4 regions of the Massilia putida genome follow, and region 3 is predicted to be linked to each of the others. Evidence: riboswitches for the same ligand, from Rfam matches in the RefSeq annotation. Region 3 holds a riboswitch; each other region holds the start of a gene.
The links. A riboswitch is a leader RNA that binds a small molecule or an ion and turns the genes downstream of it on or off. The one in region 3 is predicted to bind manganese.
Positions count from the first base shown of each region.

Region 1: it holds a riboswitch for manganese, as region 3 does, so the genes downstream of both, BVG12_RS00100 (sodium:calcium antiporter) here and BVG12_RS05150 (manganese efflux pump) in region 3, are expected to answer to the same signal.
Region 2: it holds a riboswitch for manganese, as region 3 does, so the genes downstream of both, BVG12_RS32500 (sodium:calcium antiporter) here and BVG12_RS05150 (manganese efflux pump) in region 3, are expected to answer to the same signal.
Region 4: it holds a riboswitch for manganese, as region 3 does, so the genes downstream of both, BVG12_RS02310 (IS256 family transposase) here and BVG12_RS05150 (manganese efflux pump) in region 3, are expected to answer to the same signal.

Region 1 is NZ_CP019036.1:14,213-19,254, forward strand. It holds gene dmeF (CDF family Co(II)/Ni(II) efflux transporter DmeF) at 1-468, opposite strand, end outside; gene BVG12_RS00090 (DUF1289 domain-containing protein) at 551-727, opposite strand; gene BVG12_RS00095 (metal/formaldehyde-sensitive transcriptional repressor) at 733-1,008, opposite strand; gene BVG12_RS00100 (sodium:calcium antiporter) at 1,147-2,142, opposite strand; yybP-ykoY riboswitch at 2,202-2,372, opposite strand; gene BVG12_RS00105 (IS5 family transposase) at 2,547-3,692, opposite strand; gene BVG12_RS33690 (hypothetical protein) at 3,884-4,180, shown strand; gene BVG12_RS00115 (LPD7 domain-containing protein) at 4,234-5,042, opposite strand, start outside.
Region 2 is NZ_CP019038.1:6,807,316-6,812,357, reverse strand. It holds gene BVG12_RS32515 (GNAT family N-acetyltransferase) at 1-1,109, opposite strand, end outside; gene BVG12_RS35935 (transposase) at 1,596-1,847, shown strand; gene BVG12_RS32505 (transposase) at 1,751-2,035, shown strand; yybP-ykoY riboswitch at 2,447-2,617, shown strand; gene BVG12_RS32500 (sodium:calcium antiporter) at 2,677-3,672, shown strand; gene BVG12_RS32495 (metal/formaldehyde-sensitive transcriptional repressor) at 3,811-4,086, shown strand; gene BVG12_RS32490 (DUF1289 domain-containing protein) at 4,093-4,269, shown strand; gene dmeF (CDF family Co(II)/Ni(II) efflux transporter DmeF) at 4,352-5,042, shown strand, end outside.
Region 3 is NZ_CP019038.1:597,102-602,143, forward strand. It holds gene tnpC (IS66 family transposase) at 1-1,234, opposite strand, end outside; gene tnpB (IS66 family insertion sequence element accessory protein TnpB) at 1,242-1,625, opposite strand; gene tnpA (IS66 family insertion sequence element accessory protein TnpA) at 1,625-1,960, opposite strand; partial or broken gene BVG12_RS05150 (manganese efflux pump) at 2,337-2,687, opposite strand; yybP-ykoY riboswitch at 2,694-2,882, opposite strand; gene BVG12_RS05155 (sugar MFS transporter) at 2,916-4,223, opposite strand; gene BVG12_RS05160 (glucokinase) at 4,236-5,042, opposite strand, start outside.
Region 4 is NZ_CP019037.1:430,331-435,372, reverse strand. It holds gene dmeF (CDF family Co(II)/Ni(II) efflux transporter DmeF) at 1-203, opposite strand, end outside; gene BVG12_RS02325 (DUF1289 domain-containing protein) at 286-462, opposite strand; gene BVG12_RS02320 (metal/formaldehyde-sensitive transcriptional repressor) at 468-743, opposite strand; gene BVG12_RS02315 (sodium:calcium antiporter) at 882-1,892, opposite strand; gene BVG12_RS02310 (IS256 family transposase) at 2,049-3,299, opposite strand; yybP-ykoY riboswitch at 3,387-3,481, opposite strand; partial or broken gene BVG12_RS02305 (IS5 family transposase) at 3,656-4,801, opposite strand.

The DNA of each region.
Region 1 (5,042 bases), on a different replicon from region 3:
ATGATGGTCGCCGCTCAACAGCCAGACGCTCGCGATGTTGACCAGCAGGCCGACGATTGCAATCGGAATCGCCTCGCCGAAGTGGATGGGCACCGGAGACAGGAAGCGTGTGACGGCTTCGTAACCGATCAGGAGGGCAATCATCGCGAGCACAATAGCACTCGTGAACCCGGCCAGGTCGCCGAGCTTGCCGGTGCCGAACACGAAGCGCGGGTCGCTTGCGTGCTTGCGCGCATAGGTGTACGCGAGCGCCGCAATCAGCATCGCCCCGGCATGGGTGGACATGTGCAGGCCGTCCGCGACCAGCGCCAGTGAGCCGAACAGGCTCCCCCCGACGATTTCGAGCAGCATCATCGCACTGCACAGCGCAATAACCGCCCACGTCTTGCGTTCATTGTTTTCGTGGCCGGCACCCAGAAAAATGTGGTCGTGGCCCGCGCCGAAGGCGGCGTCTTCGAAACGGCTCATTTCCGCCTCCGGTTGGGGACGATCCGGGGCCGGAGCATGAAAGTGTGTCAGGTCTTGCATAAGGTTTCCTCGGCCGGCTGCGCTATCGCCCAGCCAGCTTTTTCTCGCGCCGTGCGCGTTCGTTGATGATGTGATGCCTGCGGTGATCCGTCATCTTCTTCCACTCACGCGCTTCGGCGAGCGTGCGCAGACATCCTGTGCAATAGCCGGTCTTGCCGTCGAACTGGCATAGCTCGACACATGGCGATTTCACGGCCATAGCTGCTACTTGAGATAGGCTCGGATTACATCGAGGAGTTCGCTCGCGCCTTCCGCACGCGCGGCTTCTGACAGGTCGCTCGCGGCGACGTGTTCGCGAACATGGTCTTCGATCACTTCGGCCATCAGGCCGTTCATGGCACCGCGGCTGGCAGCCAGCAGGTGCAGAACCTCGGCACACCCGGCTTCAGACTCCAGGGCGCGTTCGATCGCCTCTACTTGCCCACGTATACGGCGTACGCGAGCAAGCAGCTTTGCCTTTTCTCTTGTTGTGTGAGACACATGAATACCTTCAAATATAGGGTAAGGGGGTATATTACCCGAAGCGAGCGTCGATCGAAAACTGTTACCGTCAGCTTGTGTTGATTCAGATACCGCTATCGAGCGGCAGCGCGGGCTGCCGCTCGCTTCATTCAGCGATTACATCAAGAACGGGACGCCAGCAGCGAACACGATGTACAGAGCCCCGAACGCGGCGAGTTTCCTGGCACTCAAATGGCGGTGCTTCAAAAACCAGTACAGCCCGACGATGGACGCGACCGTCACAACTGCAGCCCATACGAGCGTACGGTCCAGCATCCATGGAGTGAAAAGGAGGCCAAGCGCGCTTGGTATAGTCGCCTGGATCATCATGGCGCCGCTAATGTTGGCAAGTGCCAGGTCGGACTTTCCTTGCCGGACCCAGATGACAGCGTTCATCGTCTCCGGCAACTCCGTCGCGATTGGACTCAACAGTAATGCGACCAGTTGCGCCGGCAATCCGATGAGAGGTCCTACTACACCGATTTCGCGCACGAACAACTGGGAAGCAGCGAAGATCGCGACCAGTGCGCCAACCGTCTGCAGGACCGCCCACAGGGTACGCGGGTTCTTGGCGCGCGGTGTAAGTTTCAAAGGCTCAAGTTCCTCGGCGTCTGCTGTCTCACCTGAAGCAGTTATCTCGCGCCAGACATAGGCCGCGTATGCAAGCAAGAAGAGCACACCAAGCCACGGCTTGAATGCGAACGCGACGAGGCCCAAGGCGACCTTACATACGAAAATCGCCAGGAACCATCGTTGGTCGTCCAGTAGGCGCCGCCTTGCTGGACGTGAAACGACGCGGCGCTCTTGCGTATTCTTGACGGTCATGAACGCGATGCCGACCACGGCATAGGCAATGGTTGCGAGAACCAGGGGGCCGCCAAGGGCGGCGCCGACACCGATTTCCTTGTGCGCCGCATCGTGCCCGAAGACGACGGCAACGAAAGTCACGACGCTCTCAGGCAGTGCAGTACCAAAGGCCGCAAGCACTGTCCCGGTCGCGGTCTGCGACATGCCGAAGCGATGGCCCACCCATTCCACGCCGTTGACGAAATATTCGCACGACACATAGATTGCAGCGGCCGAAAGAAGGAGGAGGACGAAGGGGACTAGCATGGCGCCACCATGAGAACCACGGCGGCGGAATCAGTACGGAAGATTTTTTTTGACACGACAGCTCCAAGCCGGACAAAAACCGATGACCATACGCCCCGTCCGGCCTGGAAGGGCAATATGGCCAAAGGTCTTGCAAGGCTCGACGAGCCGCTTGCGCCATGGCCTGCTGGCCAAGGATGTTGACGCAAGCTCCTTTCAGAGAAAGGTAGCTACTCCCCAATGACGGGGGGTATTGTAACAGTGCAAATACGCAGCGTCCATTGGTTCCGGTGAAAAGCTGGAGACGCAACGCATGGGCAGCTCTGGCTTAGATGAGCAAATTGTCTATAACTCCGTGCCGGCGTCGGTTGCTATTTTTGTTACTAACAGGTTTTGTTAGGCGTTCTAACAGGGTGTGGACGAAATTAAGCCTGATAAGTCAATCTGTTGAGTAGCATTCGGGCCTCTGCGAGCCAGACCCAAGCGGTCGAGATTTCCAGTTTTCGGTCGTGATGCATCACCGTACGACGCCAGCGCTCAGTCCACGCGTGCGTGCGCTCAACGACCCAGCGCTTCGGTAAGGCCACGAATCCTTTTTCGATTTCCATAGTCGGGACAGTCGCTTGTGCAGCATTGTGCAGCGTTCCGGTCGTGCCGTTACCTGGGCGCCGTACGACTTCGACACGGATGTGATGTTGCTGCTCGATGTCGCGAGCACACTTTCCGCTGTACGCCCCGTCTGTGTAAAGCTTCTCGAGCCGGGGCGCTTTGGCACACGCCTGTGCGACAACGGCTGCGGCGGCGTCTCGATCCTGCACGCTTGCAGCAGTCACCGTCACGGCAAGAACCAGGCCCAATGTATCGACGACGAGGTTGCGTTTTCGGCCTTTGACCTTTTTGCCTGCATCGAAGCCGCTCTCGCCGCCCTGTGGCGAGCTGCGATTGGACTGGGCATCGATAACGGCCGCAGTCGGCGTACTTGGGCGTCCGATACGCGAGCGCCATTGCTCGCGTAACCGATCTTGCATCTGCTCGAATACTCCTGCTGCAGCCCAGCGCGCGAAGGTTTTGTAGACTGCTTGCCAAGGCGGGAATGTCTTGGGCAAGAGTCTCCAGGCGCACCCCGTGCGCAAGACGTAAGAACAGGCGTTGACCAGCTCGCGCCTGCTGTACTGCGCCGGGGTACCTCGTTGGCCTGGGGCCCGCTCGAACAAATCAGCGACCAGCTCCCATTCTGCGTCAGTCAAGTTGGTACTGTAGAAGGGAACGTCTTCGCGCCGGTGCGCTTCCGTGTAGCCGTAGCGCTTAGGGCCTTTATCGGCCGTGGGAGATACCCGTCGAGCGGCCTTGAGCCGTACGATGCCTTCCGCGCGTAACGCGCGCCGGATCGTTGCTGTGCAAACGCGCACGCCGCAGCGACGATCCAACTCATCGGCAATTTCATCCAAGCTTGCCTGCGCGTGCTCCAACACGATTCCGTGCAAAGCTGCGATATGCTCAGGCTTCAATGCTGACGGCCTGCCGCCAAGATTTGCTGGCGACGAAGGATCAGACTGCTGTTTCGATGCCATGGCATGCCCTCCCATAACCGGAATAGCATGCCACAGGTACGCCAGCGATTTTGTCTACACCCTCTAAGCCCCTTGGTAGTTAGTGGCGAGTTGCCGCAGGTATCTTTCTCACGTGTCGAGCAGCCTATGTCGGAGAAAGAGAGCACGAAGCCATTTACTGGCCATGCGGAGGCTTTAAGCCTACCATCCACTTGCACCAGGTGCATTTCAAGGTTCGTTTAGGGAAGACCTACTACAACGAGGGATTTTTCAATGTGCCAGTCGCATTTGCGCGGCATTTTGCTGAGCATGGTACTGAGCTAAAGATGTACTGCGGTAGCGAGCGCGCCCTACTGATGGGTATGCTTGACCGTAAAGCCAACCAAAAAAGTGGTACACCGCGCATTTATGGCAAGGCTGAACTGGCACGCTGGATTCAAAAAAGCCTGAAAATGGACGATTTTCTAGAGGTGACAGTCGTTAGCACTCGTGAGTTGTTGCTGAACTAGGCTTGAACGGCAGCGCTGCTTTGCCCAGCGCCGCCGTTTTCGCGTCCGCGAAATCAGCGGGTACGTTCTAGCTCAGGCTGTCGCGCCTGCCTTGAGGGGGAGGATTTTTCCGCTACCTGGGGCGCGGGCAGCTTCATATCGCCCTTTTCGACGGAGGCGTTGAATCGTCCAAGGACTTCACGGCGCAGGTCTTCGGGATATTTCGACAGCTGCTTGTCCAGCACCTTGAAGGCCGCCTCGACCTTGACCTTTTCGTCCGGTGAAAGCGTCCGCATCACGACCAGGCCGGCCGGCTTGACTTCCCATTCGTTGCGCTTGGCAGGTACCTGTTGCTCGCCAATGACCTTGCCCGCACCGTCGCGCACGTTGGCTGTCACCTGGACGCTCTGTTGGTCGTTGAGCTTCAACGAGATTCCGTCCCCGGCCTTGAACTTGCCGTCGCTCATCGAGCGCTCCAGATCCTTGCCCCATACCGTTCGTTCTCCTGCCTGCGTCTGCAGCTTCACGTAGTAACTCTGCTTCTCGTCCGGATCGTGCTTGTAGTTCGCGCGTCCATGATCGAGCAGGCGTCCAACGATCGGGGTCTTGCCTTCACCCGGTGCATCTGTTTTGGCTTGAGCCTGATCCGGGGTGTCCTTGCGGCTTGCAGTTGGTTCAGCTGCAGTGTTCGGACTAGCTGGGTTAGCCGATGCGCTCTTAGTGCCGCGTTGGTCGGCTTTCTCTGCTGCTTCCAGGCGCCCGGCAGATCGTGTTCCGGTACCTAAAATTTCTTCCCGCGTTGCTGCCTGCCGAGCTTTCGCCAAATCTAGCTCAACTTCAACCGCCGCCCTCTGGTTCGGTGTCAAGCCGTTCATGATCTTGG
Region 2 (5,042 bases), 780 kb from region 3:
GTTAACAGCATAGCTGTCAAGCTGCGTGCGCGGTGCAATAAAACAAGACCACGCGGCTTTAATACATGGGTCGAACGAAATTCCGCGTTCGGAGTGCCGTAACCGAAGTCGATATGTGTGAATGAGAACTTAGTCAGCACATCTTGCACGGCAAGGTGAATGGCACTGGTGCCGGCGGACAGGTGCAGATAATCGGGATTGGTGGAGATCTTATGGATGTGCCAGACGGATGCCGAACGGGAGCCGTACACAACAGCTATATTTTCCTCGCCGCAGCGAATTACATAAGACAGCAAGAGTCCATAGCGTGCCAAGCCTTCCAAGCGCGCCTGTTCACCATCCCGGTCCATGTTTTTGGCCGAGTCAATTGCGACAACTGCATCAAGCATTTTCGTAACCTGCTCCGGATACTCGATGCACAGTACCTGCAACGGACCGGCGGCTTGAGTCAGCAAACGGACCTGACGCGATAGATTGTAGCGTTTCTTTGAACTGAATTTCTGTAAGTATGCGTCAACGCTGTTTGGCAACGGTTGCGTGTGGCATACGCGCCAGCCGTTTAAAACATAAGCGGACACGCCTTCAATTTTTTGAAGCATCGCGCTAGCTTCCTTGGGAAAGGCCTGCATGTATAGTACGTCGCACTTCGTATAACGTTTAAGCAGCTGCTGGAGGAGCGACTTGACGACACCTTCTTGCGTGAGATCTAACAGTGGGACACTCCCAAGGATTTGACAAGCACGCAGTTTTCGCCTGAACAGAGTTATATGGCCGAAACGGAAGTTGAGATCGCAGCTAATTGTCCGAATCGGAACGCAGCCAACCACCGAGTGATCCGACTTCCGGCGAACAATGAGGAGTTCATGAGTCGTACCGGGCCCTTGCGCAGTATTGCTTAGATAGTCGAAAAATTCTGGCGACTGATACAATGTTTCCGGTCCCAAAGCCGTGGCCAGCATGCGGGACCAGATAGCCAGTATATCCGGCCGATCGTGGTAATCGGCTATAGCGCTCAGTTCGAAATGCTCGAAATAACGCCCGGCCCGCGAACGAGCAATTTCATCGGACATCAACAGTTTATTCTTGTGTAGCCTCGTGATATAAGTCATGTCTCGCTCACTGATCAGTTAATTTACGATACCGCCATTATCTCCACTCGTCTTCAAAGTAGTTACCGAGATGTGCATCCGCTATTAGGCTGCCGCGATAATTACCTAAAAGTTTGTGACTGGAAGTCGACTTGATTCTTTTTATCGCGAAAACGCAAATATTGCCTTTGTCCTCACCTCGATTGCGGCTTCCAATTTTCTCCCGAACTGATCGTACGTCAGGCCCTGAACCCGGGTCTGTTCGTTAAAGCTGCCTAGCAGCAACATGACGCGACTTCGCCAATAACTGTACGATGTCACGGTTTTGCCTGCATGCCGAAAGCGATGCAGATGATGATATGACAATGAAAGCTGTACTATAACCAACCTTTCAGAACGTTAATTATGTGAAAAAACGCACATAAGAAAGGTCAATTCAGCAAAACTGAAAATGATTTACGGGACCAATGATTTAGATGCCGGTCAAAGCTCAAGCGGGCGATTCCAATGAAGGGTCGATGCAAGTTGGCGAGTCGGCTGGGTTGGCACCTCCGCGCATGTGCAAGCTGGAGAAAATACGGGCTTGGCATGATTACCGCCAGTGCCGTGATCGCTTCGGTTGGCGATGCGAAGAATTTTACGAACGGCCGCCAGTTGGCGGCTTGGCCGGCCCGGTACCAAAGCTGCGCTCGTCCGGCGGGAAGGCGAGTTTGCAGGGGATCAGCAAGGGCGGCGACACGTACCTGCACACGCTGCTGATCCATGGCGCTCGAGCGGTCATTCGGCAACTCGAACGCAAGGCCAATGTGCAGGGTTGGCTGGGCAAATTGCTCGGTCGGCGTAACAAGAACGTGGCAGCAGTCGCACTGGCGAACAAGAATGCGCGGATCGCGTGGGCACTACGGGTACACGACAGGAATTTCCGGTCCGATTACGTCGCTGCGTAATCCGACCGGCACAGAGTAACGGCAGTACGAGGTTATCGATTCCGCCGATTGCACAGGCAATTATGCAGTGATGGCAGTCAGGTAAGACCGCGGTTGGTAAAGCCCGCTGTTAGGCTGGCACGCGGAGTGCGATAGAGCGATCGGGCACTAACCAGCACATCCCATCAGGGACCGCGACAAATTGTCGCAATCGAAGCCGAATGTACGGGTGCAATCTTTACCTTCACGCCGCCACGAATTGAGGGCTTGGCAAACCGGGGGACCATGTACGCCTAACTAAACCTATTTCTGACCCGCGGAGGCGCGCCAAGCTATAGACAATTTGCTCATCTAAGTCGGAGTAGCCCATGATTTTCGACTACCGCTTTTGCGTCGGAAATGATGGACGCTGCATATTTGCGCTGCTACAATGCGCCCGTCATTGGGGAGTAGCTACCTTTCTCTGAAAGGAGCTTGCGTCAACATCCTTGGCCAGCAGGCCATGGCGCAAGCGGCTCGTCAAGCCTTGCAAGACCTTTGACCATATTGCCCTTCCAGGCCGGACGGGGCATGTGGTCATCGGTTTTCGTCCGGCTTGGAGCTGTTGTGTCAAAAAAAATCTTCCGTACTGATTCTGCCGCCGTCGTTCCCATGGGGGCGCTATGCTAGTCCCCTTCGTGCTCCTCCTTCTTTCAGCCGCTGCAATCTATGTGTCGTGCGAATATTTCGTCAACGGCGTGGAATGGGTGGGTCATCGCTTTGGCATCTCGCAGACCGCGACCGGGACGGTGCTTGCGGCCTTTGGCACCGCACTGCCCGAGAGCGTCGTGACCTTCGTTGCCGTCGCCCTCGGGCATGATTCGGCGCACAAGGAAATCGGTGTCGGCGCCGCCCTTGGTGGTCCCCTGGTTCTCGCAACCATTGCGTATGCCGTGGTCGGCATCGCGTTCATGACTGTTCAACATACGCAAGAGCGGCGCGTCGTTTCCCGTCCAGCGGCACGACGTCTGCTGGACGACCAACGATGGTTTCTGGCCGTCTTCCTATGCAAGGTCGGCCTGGGTGTCGTCGCGTTCGCATACAAGCCGTGGCTGGGTGTGCTGTTCTTGATCGCATACGGCGTCTATGTCTGGCGCGAGATGACTGCTTCAGGTGAAATGGCGGACGCCGAGGAACTTGAGCCCCTCAAGCTTACGCCGCGTGCCGACAACCCGCGTACCGTGTGGGCAGTCGCGCAGACGGTTGGCGCACTGGCCGCGATCTTCGCTGCTTCCCAATTGTTCGTGCGCGAAATCGGCGAGGTAGGACCTCTCCTCGGATTGCCGGCGCAACTGGTCGCATTACTGCTGAGCCCGATCGCGACGGAGCTGCCGGAAACCATGAACGCCGTCATCTGGGTCCGGCAAGGAAAGTCGGACCTGGCGCTTGCCAACATCAGCGGCGCCATGATGATCCAGGCCACCATACCCAGCGCGCTGGGACTGTTTTTCACGCCATGGATGCTGGACCGGTCACTTGTATGGGCCGCGGTCGTGACGGTCGCGTCGATCGTCGGGCTGTACTGGTTCCTGAAGCACCGCCATTTGAGTGCAAGGAAGTTGGCCGTGTTCGGGGCGCTCTACATTGTGTTCGCTGCCGGCTTGCCATTCCTGATGTAATCACGGTTTGATACGGGCGGCCTGCGCCGCCTGATGTCGGCATTGGAGTCGACAACACGGTGGCCGTCACGGTCCCATCGATCGACGCTCGCGTTCAATGATAATATACCCCCTTACCCTATATTTGAAGGTGTTCATTTGTCCCACACGACAAGAGAAAAGGCAAAACTGCTTGCCCGCGTACGCCGCATACGTGGTCAGGTAGAGGCGATCGAACGTGCTCTGGCGTCTGAAGCAGGGTGTGCCGAGGTTCTGCACCTGCTGGCTGCTAGCCGGGGGGCCATGAATGGCCTGATAGCGGAAGTGATCGAGGACCATGTGCGGGAACACGTCGCTGCCAGCGACCTGACTGAGGCCGCTCGTGCCGAAGGCACAAGCGAGCTCCTCGACGTGATCCGCTCATACCTCAAGTAAGCATCGATGGCCGTCAAATCGCCCTGTGTCGAGCTATGCCAGTTCGACGGAAAGACCGGCTTCTGCACTGGCTGCCTGCGCACGCTCGCCGAAGCACGCGAGTGGAAGAAGATGACCGATCACCGCAGACACCAGATCGTCAACGAACGCGCACGACGCGAGAAAAAACTGGCCGGGCGATAGCACGGCCGGCCAAGGAAACCTCATGCAAGACCTGACACACTCCCCTATTCCTGCCCAAGGTCGTCCCGAACGAGGGAAGGAGATGAGCCGTTTCGAAGACGCTGCCTTCGGAGCGGGTCACGACCACATTTTTCTGGGCGCCGGCCACGAAAACAACGAACGCAAGACGTGGGCAGTAATTGCGCTGTGCAGTGCGATGATGCTGCTCGAAATCGTCGGCGGCAGCCTGTTCGGTTCGTTGGCGCTGGTTGCCGACGGCCTGCACATGTCCACGCACGCGGGCGCAATGCTGATTGCAGCGCTCGCGTACACCTACGCGCGCAAGCACGCGAGTGACGCGCGTTTCGTCTTCGGCACCGGCAAGCTCGGCGACTTGGCAGGTTTTACCAGCGCCATCGTGCTTGCGATGATCGCCCTCTTGATCGGCTATGAAGCCGTCACACGCTTCCTCTCGCCGGTGCCCATCCACTTCGGCGAAGCGATTCCGATCGCAGTGGTCGGCCTGCTGGTCAACATCGCGAGCGTGTGGTTGTTGAGCGGCGACCATCATGGTCATAGTCACGGGCATAGCCATGGACACAGCCACGGACACGACCATGATGATGGGCTCGACGATGAGGAAGAGGCGCAGCGAATCGCGACGTCGTCGGGAATGGTTTCTCTGTCGATCTTCGAAGATGGCGTACCGCCCGTTTTCCGCCTTACCTCCGAGTCCGCAAGCACGAAGCTGGCGGCCTCGGCACTTTCCGTCACGACGGTTCGTCCCGATGGTG
Region 3 (5,042 bases):
TCGGCAGGAATCCCTGTTTGTCGAACTGTTCGTCGATCCAGGTGAAGAAGCGCTCGAGGACAGGTTTCGACTGTTTCTGTCGGCGTGTGAGCTTGGCTTGTCCCGTCAGGCCATCGTCGCGAATGTGCTGTTCGACCTTGTAGAGACCGGCGATCGCATGCAGTGCCTGGTCGGCCTGCACCGGCTCGATATCCTTGGCATCAAAGATTTTACGGCGTGCGTGTGCCCAGCACTGCGCGTGTGTGATCCCGGTCTTCTTCGCGTAATGCTCATAGGCGCTGTAGCCATCGCTTTGCAAGACGGCGCCATTTGGCCGCTGCAGGCCAAGCGTGGTCTCGACGTGCTTGGCCGCCCGGCTGGGGTAGTACAGGAAGCAGATTTCATCCTGCTCGCCCACGACGGGCCAGAAATACGCTGCCTTCATCTTTCCTGGGCCGGCACGCCCCGCCTTGATCGGCGTTTCGTCCATCGCGATCACGCGCGAGCGCCGCACCGACTCCAGCTGGGCGTTGAAGATCGGCTCGATCAGCGATACCGCGGCCGGCATCAGCTTCGTGATCCATGCACGGCTGACGTTGATGCCCGAATCCTGCAGTTTGACGTGCTGGCGGTACAGCGGCTGGTGATAGGCGAACTTATCGATGATCATGCCGGCGATGAAGCTGACGTCGGCGCGGCAACCGTCCAGTACGCCGACCGGAGCCAGAGAGCACGACAGCGCTCCATCAGCACGAAGCTTGATGACCGGGCGCACGTACTTGAGGATGACGTAGCTGCCGGGACGCTGGGCCAGGCGGTAGCTGACCTTTTCGCCGATCACCTCGAAGTCTGCCGGGTCCAGTCCTGCCGTCTCGTCATTGGCAACGGCGATGACCTGGACCGGCACCTTCGACTCGTCAAAGAACAGGGCCGCGTCATCGGTGCCATCGATGAGATTGCTGTTCTTCTTCCCGGGTACGCGCTCGTGCGCCGCGATCCTGGTCTTTTTGGCCGGCGCCGCCGCGTCATCGGGAACGACGTCGAACGCCTCTCCCAGAGTGCCCTGGACGCCGTCCGGTTCCGGCATCCGACGCTCGCTCTTCTGCCCGAAGATCTGCCGCTGAAACCACGCCACCTGACGGCGCAGCCGGATGATTTCACGCTCTTTCGCGTCGAGCAAAGCGCTCATCTGCGGCATGGTCAACCCCACTGCTGAACTGGCAGTGTCAGAGGCGGGATGTTGGTCGGAGGGCATAGCAATATTATAAAGTTTTCGCAGGGTGAACTCGCTGGTTTTGGGTGCCGGTGCCAGGCTTTTTGTAGCGCTTACGCACCTGTTTCGGCTCGATCCCTTCGAGCAGTAACTTCAGTCCCGTCCAGTCCATTTCGCAGCTTTTAACGTCGGCCCAGTTGCTGACCAGACGGCCTTGCTCGAGACGCTTGGCCCACACGCACAGGCCGCTGCGGTCGAAGTACAGGACGCGGATCTGGGTCGCTCGGCGGTTGATGAACGCGAACAGGTTTCCGGAGAGCGGATCCTGATGCATGACATGTTTCGCCAGCGCGTAGAGACCGTCGAATGACAGGCGCATGTTGACCGGCTGCCCGTATAGGAATACCCGTACCTGGCCTTCCGGGAAGAACATCAGCGCCTCGTGATCGTTAGGACGGTGCCGCCGCCGAGATCGATTCTGATGTCGATTCCAGCAGTCGGCGTCGACACCGATGCAGGCGGATGTACCATAGCCGTGACACCGGACGTGTTCGCGATGGTACCGAGGTCAATGAATGCTGCTGGCTGTCCGGGAGTGGCCGCGTGCCTGCTGGCGGCGGCCAGCTTTGACCGCCAGATATGGAAGCTGGCCGTCGACACCGATTCATCCCGGCAGAACGCAGCGATGGTCTTGCCGCTTTGCGCATGCCGAAGCAATCGGCTACGCCAGGCGGCTTCCTTCGAGATGTGAGACTCCAGCTTGTCCATGTCCGGCTCCGTGTTGTTGAACTCGGAGGGGATTGTGCCGGCTTGAGAAATCGGAAGATATAACGCCGCTCAGGAACCGCTTACCTGCCAAGTTCCCAAATGCCGACTGTGCGAGATGCGTGAGCGGACGTTCGAGCAACGGCGGTGGCACGTTCGCGGAGTTCGAGCCGGCCCGGCTAGTTCCCAAAGCCAAGCTCGCCCGAGGACTCGACGCCTTTCGGGAGACCGCATATCAGTGTGTTTCAAGGCGGTGGCATTTTCTTAACCCGGGCTTCCGTTCCACTGCACCTCAACCTTCAAATATCGGGCTCTGCGTGACTCCAACTATGAGCAATAGTGCTTAGCGCCCGATTTTTTCCGATTTCCCTAATTACCCCATGCTGGTCGCGACGCCCGTCACGGCGAGCAGCCAGAACGAGTGGGAGGTCGGTTTGTCGTCCTCGTCGTCGTCCGCGCCGGACAAGCCTTCGCGCATCATGCGCAGGCCCAGGAGTCCCAGCAACGTGAACGCGATCCAGTGGTCCCACGCTTCGACGTACGGCGCGGCCCAATGGCCGAGGGCCCAGCCGATCACGGGCGTGATGCCTTCGATGACGCCGAAGATCGCGCCCGTGCGCAGGGCCTCGCGAAGATGGGGACGTTGCAGCGCGGCGCCCTTGCCGACGGCGACGGCGAATGCGTCGGTGGACATGGCAAGTGCGAGTGCGGCGGTGGCGAGGAAATTCATTACGGTTCCAGTCGGGCGGATGACGATGGCATGCCGGCGCGGCCCGATGAACGCGCAGACATACCAAAGGTCTTGCCAACCGAAACGGCTACCCGTACCACGACGGCGAACGGCACCTGGCCGATGATCGTCGAGTGTGTTGATACGGGATCTTCCGCGCGGGCGGAAGCAGGCTACTCCCCAATGGGATGCCGGCATTCTACCGAAAATGTGGCCGGAAGGCCAGCGTCAGGCCGGGCCGCCGGCCTGGCGATGCAGGTTGGCGTATCGGAGCCCGAAGAACAAAATGAAGCCGTAGCACGCGGCCGGCACGAAGAACGACGGCTGGACGCCGATGCGGTCCGCCAGCATGCCCTGCAAGAACGGCACGATCGCGCCGCCCACGATGGCCATGCAGAGGATGCCGGAGCCCTGTCCCGTGTGGCGTCCCAAGCCGTGCAAGGCCATGCTGAAGATCGTGGGGAACATGATCGAGTTGCACAGGCCGACGGCGAGGATCGCCCACATCGCGGCCCGGCCTTCGCCGAGGATGGCCGCCAGCACGAGCACGATGGCGGCGAGCGCATTGAACGCGAGCGCCTTGCCCGGGCTGACGACACGCATCACGCCGAAGCCGATGAAGCGCCCGATCAGCGCTCCGCCCCAGTACACGCTGACGTAGCCGGCCGCCTGCGCCGCCGGCATCCCGGCGACCCGCGCTTCGCCCAGGAAGTTGACGAGGAAGCTGCCGATACTGACTTCTCCGCCCACGTACAGGAAAATCGCAACCGCGCCCAGCACGAGGTGGCGGTAGGCGAGCGCCGAACCGGAGGCCGCAGCCGTGTCGCCCTCCGCATGGTCGATGCGCGGCAGCCGGGCCAGCGCGAACAGCACGGCCAGGATCGCGAGCGCCGCCGCCAGCGCCAGGTAGGGGCCCTGTACCGTGGCCGCTTCTTGCGCGCGGTGCGCGGCCCGTCCGGCCGCGTCCAGCTTTGCCACCTGGTCGGCCGTCAGGCTGCCGGCCCCGGCCAGGATCAACGCGCCGCCGACCAGCGGGCCGACCGTCGTGCCGAGCGAGTTGAGGGCTTGCGTGAACGTCAGGCGGCTCGACGCCGTGGCCGGGGGACCGAGCACCGTCACGTATGGATTCGCGGCCACCTGCAGGATCGTGATGCCGGCCGCGAGCACGAAGAACGCGAACAGGAACAGCCCGTAGCCGCCCTGCGCGGCCGGATAGAACAGCGCGCAGCCGGCGGCCGCGATCAGGAGGCCCGTGACGGCGCCCTTCTGGTAGCCGAGGCGGCGGATCAGCGCGCCGGCCGGCAGCGACACGATGAAATAGGCGCCGAAGAAGCAGAACTGCACGAGCATCGCCTGCAGATAATTCAGCGTATAGATCGCCTTCAGATGCGGGATCAGCACGTCGTTCAGCGATGTGAGCAGGCCCCACATGAAGAACAGGATCGTGACGATGACGAGCGGTCCGGTGTTCGCCGCCGCGGCGGCGGGTGCGGCCGCCAGCGGCGCGGTGCCGGGCGTATTGGGTGCGGATGCCATGGTGTCTCCTCGTTATGGTTGTCGTGTCGCGGCGTCGAGCATGACGGCGCCGCCGCGCAGCGCGGGATAGGGTTCGGTGACGAGCCAGGTCGGAATGCGTGCCAGGTAGGGCCGCAGCCGGCCCTTGCCTTCGAAGCGGGCGCGGAATGCGGACGCGTGGAACAGGGACCCCAGCCGCGGCACGATGCCGCCGCCGATATACATGCCGCCCGTCGCGCCCAACGTCAACGCGACGTTGCCCGCCACGCTGCCCAGCATTGCGCAGAATACGTCGACCGTGGCGCGGCAGGCCGCGCTCGTGCCGTCCAGCGCCCGCGCCGTGATCGCGGCGGCGGCCAGGCGCTCGCCGGACAGGACGCGGTGGATCGCTTCCAGGCCCGGCCCGGACAACAGGCGTTCGGCCGACACATGGCCGTGTTCTTCCCACAACGCGTCCAGGACGTCCACCTCCTGGCGCGTGACGGGCGCGAAGCTGGCGTGGCCGCCCTCGCCCGCCAGCGCGATCCAGCGCGTGCCGCCGGGTCCCGGCGCGGGGACGACGCCGGACACACCGAGACCGGTGCCGGGGCCGATCAGGCCGATGGGCCGGCCGGGCGTCGCGGCGATGTCGCCGCCGATTCGCTCGCGTCCGGCCTCGTCGAGATGCGGCAAAGCCATCGCCAGCGCGGCGAAATCGTTCACGACCAGGAGCGTGTCGAGCGCCCGCGCGTCGCGCAGCGCCGCAATCGAAAAGCACCAGTGGTGATTCGTCATCCGCACGAAGTCGCCTTCGACCGGGTTGGCGATGGCGACGGCCGCATGGCGGATGGCGTCCGTCGC
Region 4 (5,042 bases), on a different replicon from region 3:
GCCCCGGCATGGGTGGACATGTGCAGGCCGTCCGCGACCAGCGCCAGTGAGCCGAACAGGCTCCCCCCGACGATTTCGAGCAGCATCATCGCACTGCACAGCGCAATAACCGCCCACGTCTTGCGTTCATTGTTTTCGTGGCCGGCACCCAGAAAAATGTGGTCGTGGCCCGCGCCGAAGGCGGCGTCTTCGAAACGGCTCATTTCCGTCTCCGGTTGGGGACGATCCGGGGCCGGTGCATGAAAGTGTGTCAGGTCTTGCATAAGGTTTCCTCGGCCGGCTGCGCTATCGCCCGGCCAGCTTTTTCTCGCGCCGTGCGCGTTCGTTGATGATGTGATGCCTGCGGTGATCCGTCATCTTCTTCCACTCACGCGCTTCGGCGAGCGTGCGCAGACATCCTGTGCAATAGCCGGTCTTGCCGTCGAACTGGCATAGCTCGACACATGGCGATTTCACGGCCATAGCTGCTACTTGAGATAGGCTCGGATTACATCGAGGAGTTCGCTCGCGCCTTCCGCACGCGCGGCTTCTGACAGGTCGCTCGCTGCGACGTGTTCGCGAACATGGTCTCCGATCACTTCGGCCATCAGGCCGTTCATGGCACCGCGGCCGGCAGCCAGCAGGTGCAGAACCTCGGCACACCCGGCTTCAGACTCCAGGGCGCGTTCGATCGCCTCTACTTGCCCACGTATACGGCGTACGCGAGCAAGCAGCTTTGCCTTTTCTCTTGTTGTGTGAGACACATGTATACCTTCAAATATAGGGTAAGGGGGTATATTACCCGAAGCGAGCGTCGATCGAAAACTGTTACCGTCAGCTTGTGTTGATTCAGATACCGCTATCGAGCGGCAGCGCGAGCTGCCGCTCGCTTCATTCAGCGATTACATCAAGAACGGGACGCCAGCAGCGAACACGATGTACAGAGCCCCGAACGCGGCGAGTTTCCTGGCACTCAAATGGCGGTGCTTCAAAAACCAGTACAGCCCGACGATGGACGCGACCGTCACAACTGCAGCCCATACGAGCGTACGGTCCAGCATCCATGGAGTGAATAGGAGGCCAAGCGCGCTTGGTATAGTCGCCTGGATCATCATCGCGCCGCTGATGTTGGCAAGTGCCAGGTCCGACTTTCCTTGCCGGACCCAGATGACGGCGTTCATGGTTTCCGGTAGCTCCGTCGCGATTGGGCTCAGCAGTAATGCGACCAATTGCGCCGGCAACCCGAGGAGAGGTCCTACCACGCCGATTTCGCGCACGAACAATTGGGAAGCAGCGAAGATCGCGACCAGTGCGCCAACCGTCTGCAGGACCGCCCACAGGGTACGCGGGTTCTTGGCGCGCGGTGTAAGTTTCAAAGGCTCAAGTTCCTCGGCGTCTGCTGTCTCACCTGAAGCAGTTATCTCGCGCCAGACATAGGCCGCGTATGCAAGCAAGAAGAGCACACCAAGCCACGGCTTGAATGCGAACGCGACGAGGCCCAAGGCGACCTTACATACGAAAATCGCCAGGAACCATCGTTGGTCGTCCAATAGGCGCCGCCTTGCTGGACGTGAAACGACGCGGCGCTCTTGCGCGCGGCGCTCTTGCGTATTCTTGACGGTCATGAACGCGATGCCGACCACGGCATAGGCAATGGTTGCGAGAACCAAGGGGCCGCCAAGGGCGGCGCCGACACCGATTTCCTTGTGCGCCGCATCGTGCCCGAAGACGACGGCAACGAAGGTCACGACGCTCTCAGGCAGTGCAGTACCGAAGGCCGCAAGCACTGTCCCGGTCGCGGTCTGCGACATGCCGAAGCGATGGCCCACCCATTCCACGCCGTTGACGAAATATTCGCACGACACATAGATTGCAGCGGCCGAAAGAAGGAGGAGGACGAAGGGGACTAGCATGGCGCCACCATGAGAACCACGGCGGCGGAATCAGTACGGAAGATTTTTTTTGACACGACAGCTCCAAGCCGGACGAAAACCGATGACCATACGCCCCGTCCGGCCTGGAAGGGCAATATGGGGGGTGTACCAGATTCTGTGTAAACGATTCTTCGTTTAAGTCTGCGGCACCCGGTCTTCAAACTGGATGGCGAAGCGGTTTAACGCAGCTTTCCAGTCCCGTATCGGCATCGTCCACTTCTTGCTGATGTTGTTCAGGGCAAGATAAAACAGCTTGCTGACAGCTTCATCGGTCGGAAAGGAACTGCGGGCCTTGGTCACTTTTCGCAGGCTCATGTTAATCGATTCAATAGCGTTCGTGGTGTATATCACCTTTCGGATTTCCGGCGGGTAGTCGAAGAACGGTATGACGCGCGCCCAGTTACGGCGCCAGGACTGACCTATCGGTTTATACTGTTTATCCCATTTATCTTCGAATTCGGCAAGCCTGAGTTCAGCCTCGTCGGTAGTGGCTGCACTGTAAATCAACTTCAGATCGGCGGCGACTTCCTTCTGCGCTTTCCAGGGCACGAAATTCAGGCTGTTGCGCACCATGTGAACGATGCACAGCTGAACCGAGGTCTGCGGGTAGACCGCCTCGATGGCGTCCGGGAAGCCTTTCAGGCCGTCGACGCAGGCGATGAATATGTCCTGCACGCCACGATTTTTTAGCTCGGTCACGACCTGCAGCCAGAACTTCGCGCCTTCAGTTTGGGAGATCCACAGGCCCAGCACCTCCTTGTGGCCATCCATGTTGACGCCGATGGCCAGGTAGACCGCCTTGGTACGCACCGCGCCGTTGTCGCGCACCTTGACGTGAATGCAGTCGAGATAGAGGATCGGGTACACGGCGTCGAGCGGGCGGGCCTGCCAGAGCTTCACATCCTCGCTGACAGCGTCCGTGACGTTGGAAATGAGGGTCGGTGACACCTCGGTGCCGTACATCTCTTCCAGATGGCTTTGGATCTCCCGCACGCTCAGGCCACGCGCGTAGAGCGAGATGATTTTGTCGTCGAAGCCGGTCCAGCGTGTCTGATGCTTGACGACGATCTGCGGCTCGAACGTGCCCTGGCGGTCGCGAGGAACGTCAAGCGGCAGCGCGCCGAAATCGCCCTTGAGCGTCTTGATGCTATGGCCGTTGCGGGTGTTGGCAGTGCTGTTGGTCACCTCGCCGCTTTTGTCGTGGCCCAGGTGGTCGGTCATCTCGACTTCCAGCGCGCGCTCGACCAGCATCTTGGTGAGCTGCTTGAGCAGCCCATTTTCGCCGATCAGGTCCTCGGGCTTCTGGTAGTTTGCCAGCAGGCCGTCGGCAAGTTTGAGCAGTTCCGGATCGGGCTTGGCCCGCTTGTTACGCTTTACAACGGTCATCGTTTCTCCTAATGGCGGCAGTGTCCTGCCAAATGACCGTTTACACAATATTATTTACACCCTCGCAATATGGCCAAAGGTCTTGCAAGGCTCGACGAGCCGCTTGCGCCATGGCCTGCTGGCCAAGGATGTTGACGCAAGCTCCTTTCAGAGAAAGGTAGCTACTCCCCAATGACGGGCGGTATTGTAACAGTGCAAATACGTAGCGTCCATTGGTTCCGGTGAAAAGCTGGAGACGCAACGCATGGGCAGCTTTGGCTTAGATGAGCAAATTGTCTATAACTCCGTGCCGGCGTCGGTTGCCATTTTTGTTACTAATAGGTTTTGGTAGGCGTTCTTACAGGGTGTGGACAAAATCAACCTTGATACGCGAGCCTGCTGAGTAGTATACGCGCCTCGGCCAGCCAAACCCAAGCCGCCGACACAGCGAGTTTGCGTCGTGATGCATCACTGTGCGGCGCCAGCGTTCGGTCCACGCGTGGGTTCGTTCAACGACCCAGCGCTTGGGCAGGATCGTGAATCCTGAGTTGAAAACAGCAGTTGGCCCAGGTGCCGCCTTGGAATCATGCAGCGTTCCGATCGTGCTGTTACCTGGACGACGAACGACTTCGACACGAAGATGATGCGTCCGCTCGATGTCATGGGCACATTTCCCGCCGTATGCGCCATCGGTATAAAGCTTTTTTAGCCGAGGGCTTTTGGCGCACGCTTGTGTAACCACGGCTGCGGCAGCATCCCGGTCCTGCACGCTCGCGGCGGTGACCGTGACGGCGATGAGTAGCCCCATCGTATCAACCACGAGATTGCGCTTTCGCCCTTTGACCTTCTTGCCTGCATCGAATCCGCTTTCGCCACCCTGCGGCGAGGCGCGAGTGGACTGTGCATCGATCACCGCTGCGCTCGGGGTGCTCGCGCGTCCCATGCGTGCACGCCATTGTTCACGCAGCCGGTCCTGCATCAGCTCGAATACGCCGGCTCCAACCCAGCGCGAAAACGCCTTGTACACCGCCTGCCAGGGTGGGAACGACTCGGGTAACAGTCGCCAGGCGCAGCCCGTTCGAAGCACATACGAGCACGCATTCACGAGATCGCGGCGGCTGTAATGCACGGGCGTGCCTCGTTGTCCCGGTACTCGCTCGAACAAATCAGCGACCAGCTCCCATTCGGCGTCTGTCAAGTTGGTGCTGTACGGCGATATGTCCTCGCGTCGGTGCGCTGCCGTGTAGCCATACCGCTTGGCGCCCTCGGCTCGCTCCGCACACGCCCGACGCACTGGCTTGAGTCGTACGATGCCTTGTGCACGCAGCGCACGACGAATCGTTGCATCGCACACGCGTAATCCACAGCGGTGGTGCAGCTCGTCGGCGATTTCACTCAAGCTAGCCTGGGCGCTCCGCCACGATATCGTGCAAAACCGCGATATGCTCAGGCTTCAATGCCGGCGGCCTGCCTCCTGCATTGCTTGACGGCTCAATGCCGTCGAGTCGATCTCTCGTTGCCATGGCATGCTCCTTCGACATCGGGATAGCATGCCACAGCTACGTTATTGATTTTGTCTACACCCTCTTAGCGTACTATTTTTTCCAAATTCTGTAGTTACCCCTTTACCGTGTACTGGCGCGTCGCCCGCGTCTGCGCCTCGGCGATGCACAGCGCGGCCCCTGTACCGAATACCTTGAACGAGTAATAGGGGGCGGCCGCAGGTTCCGTGGTCGGTGCATCGGGGAAGGCCGGAATGACTCC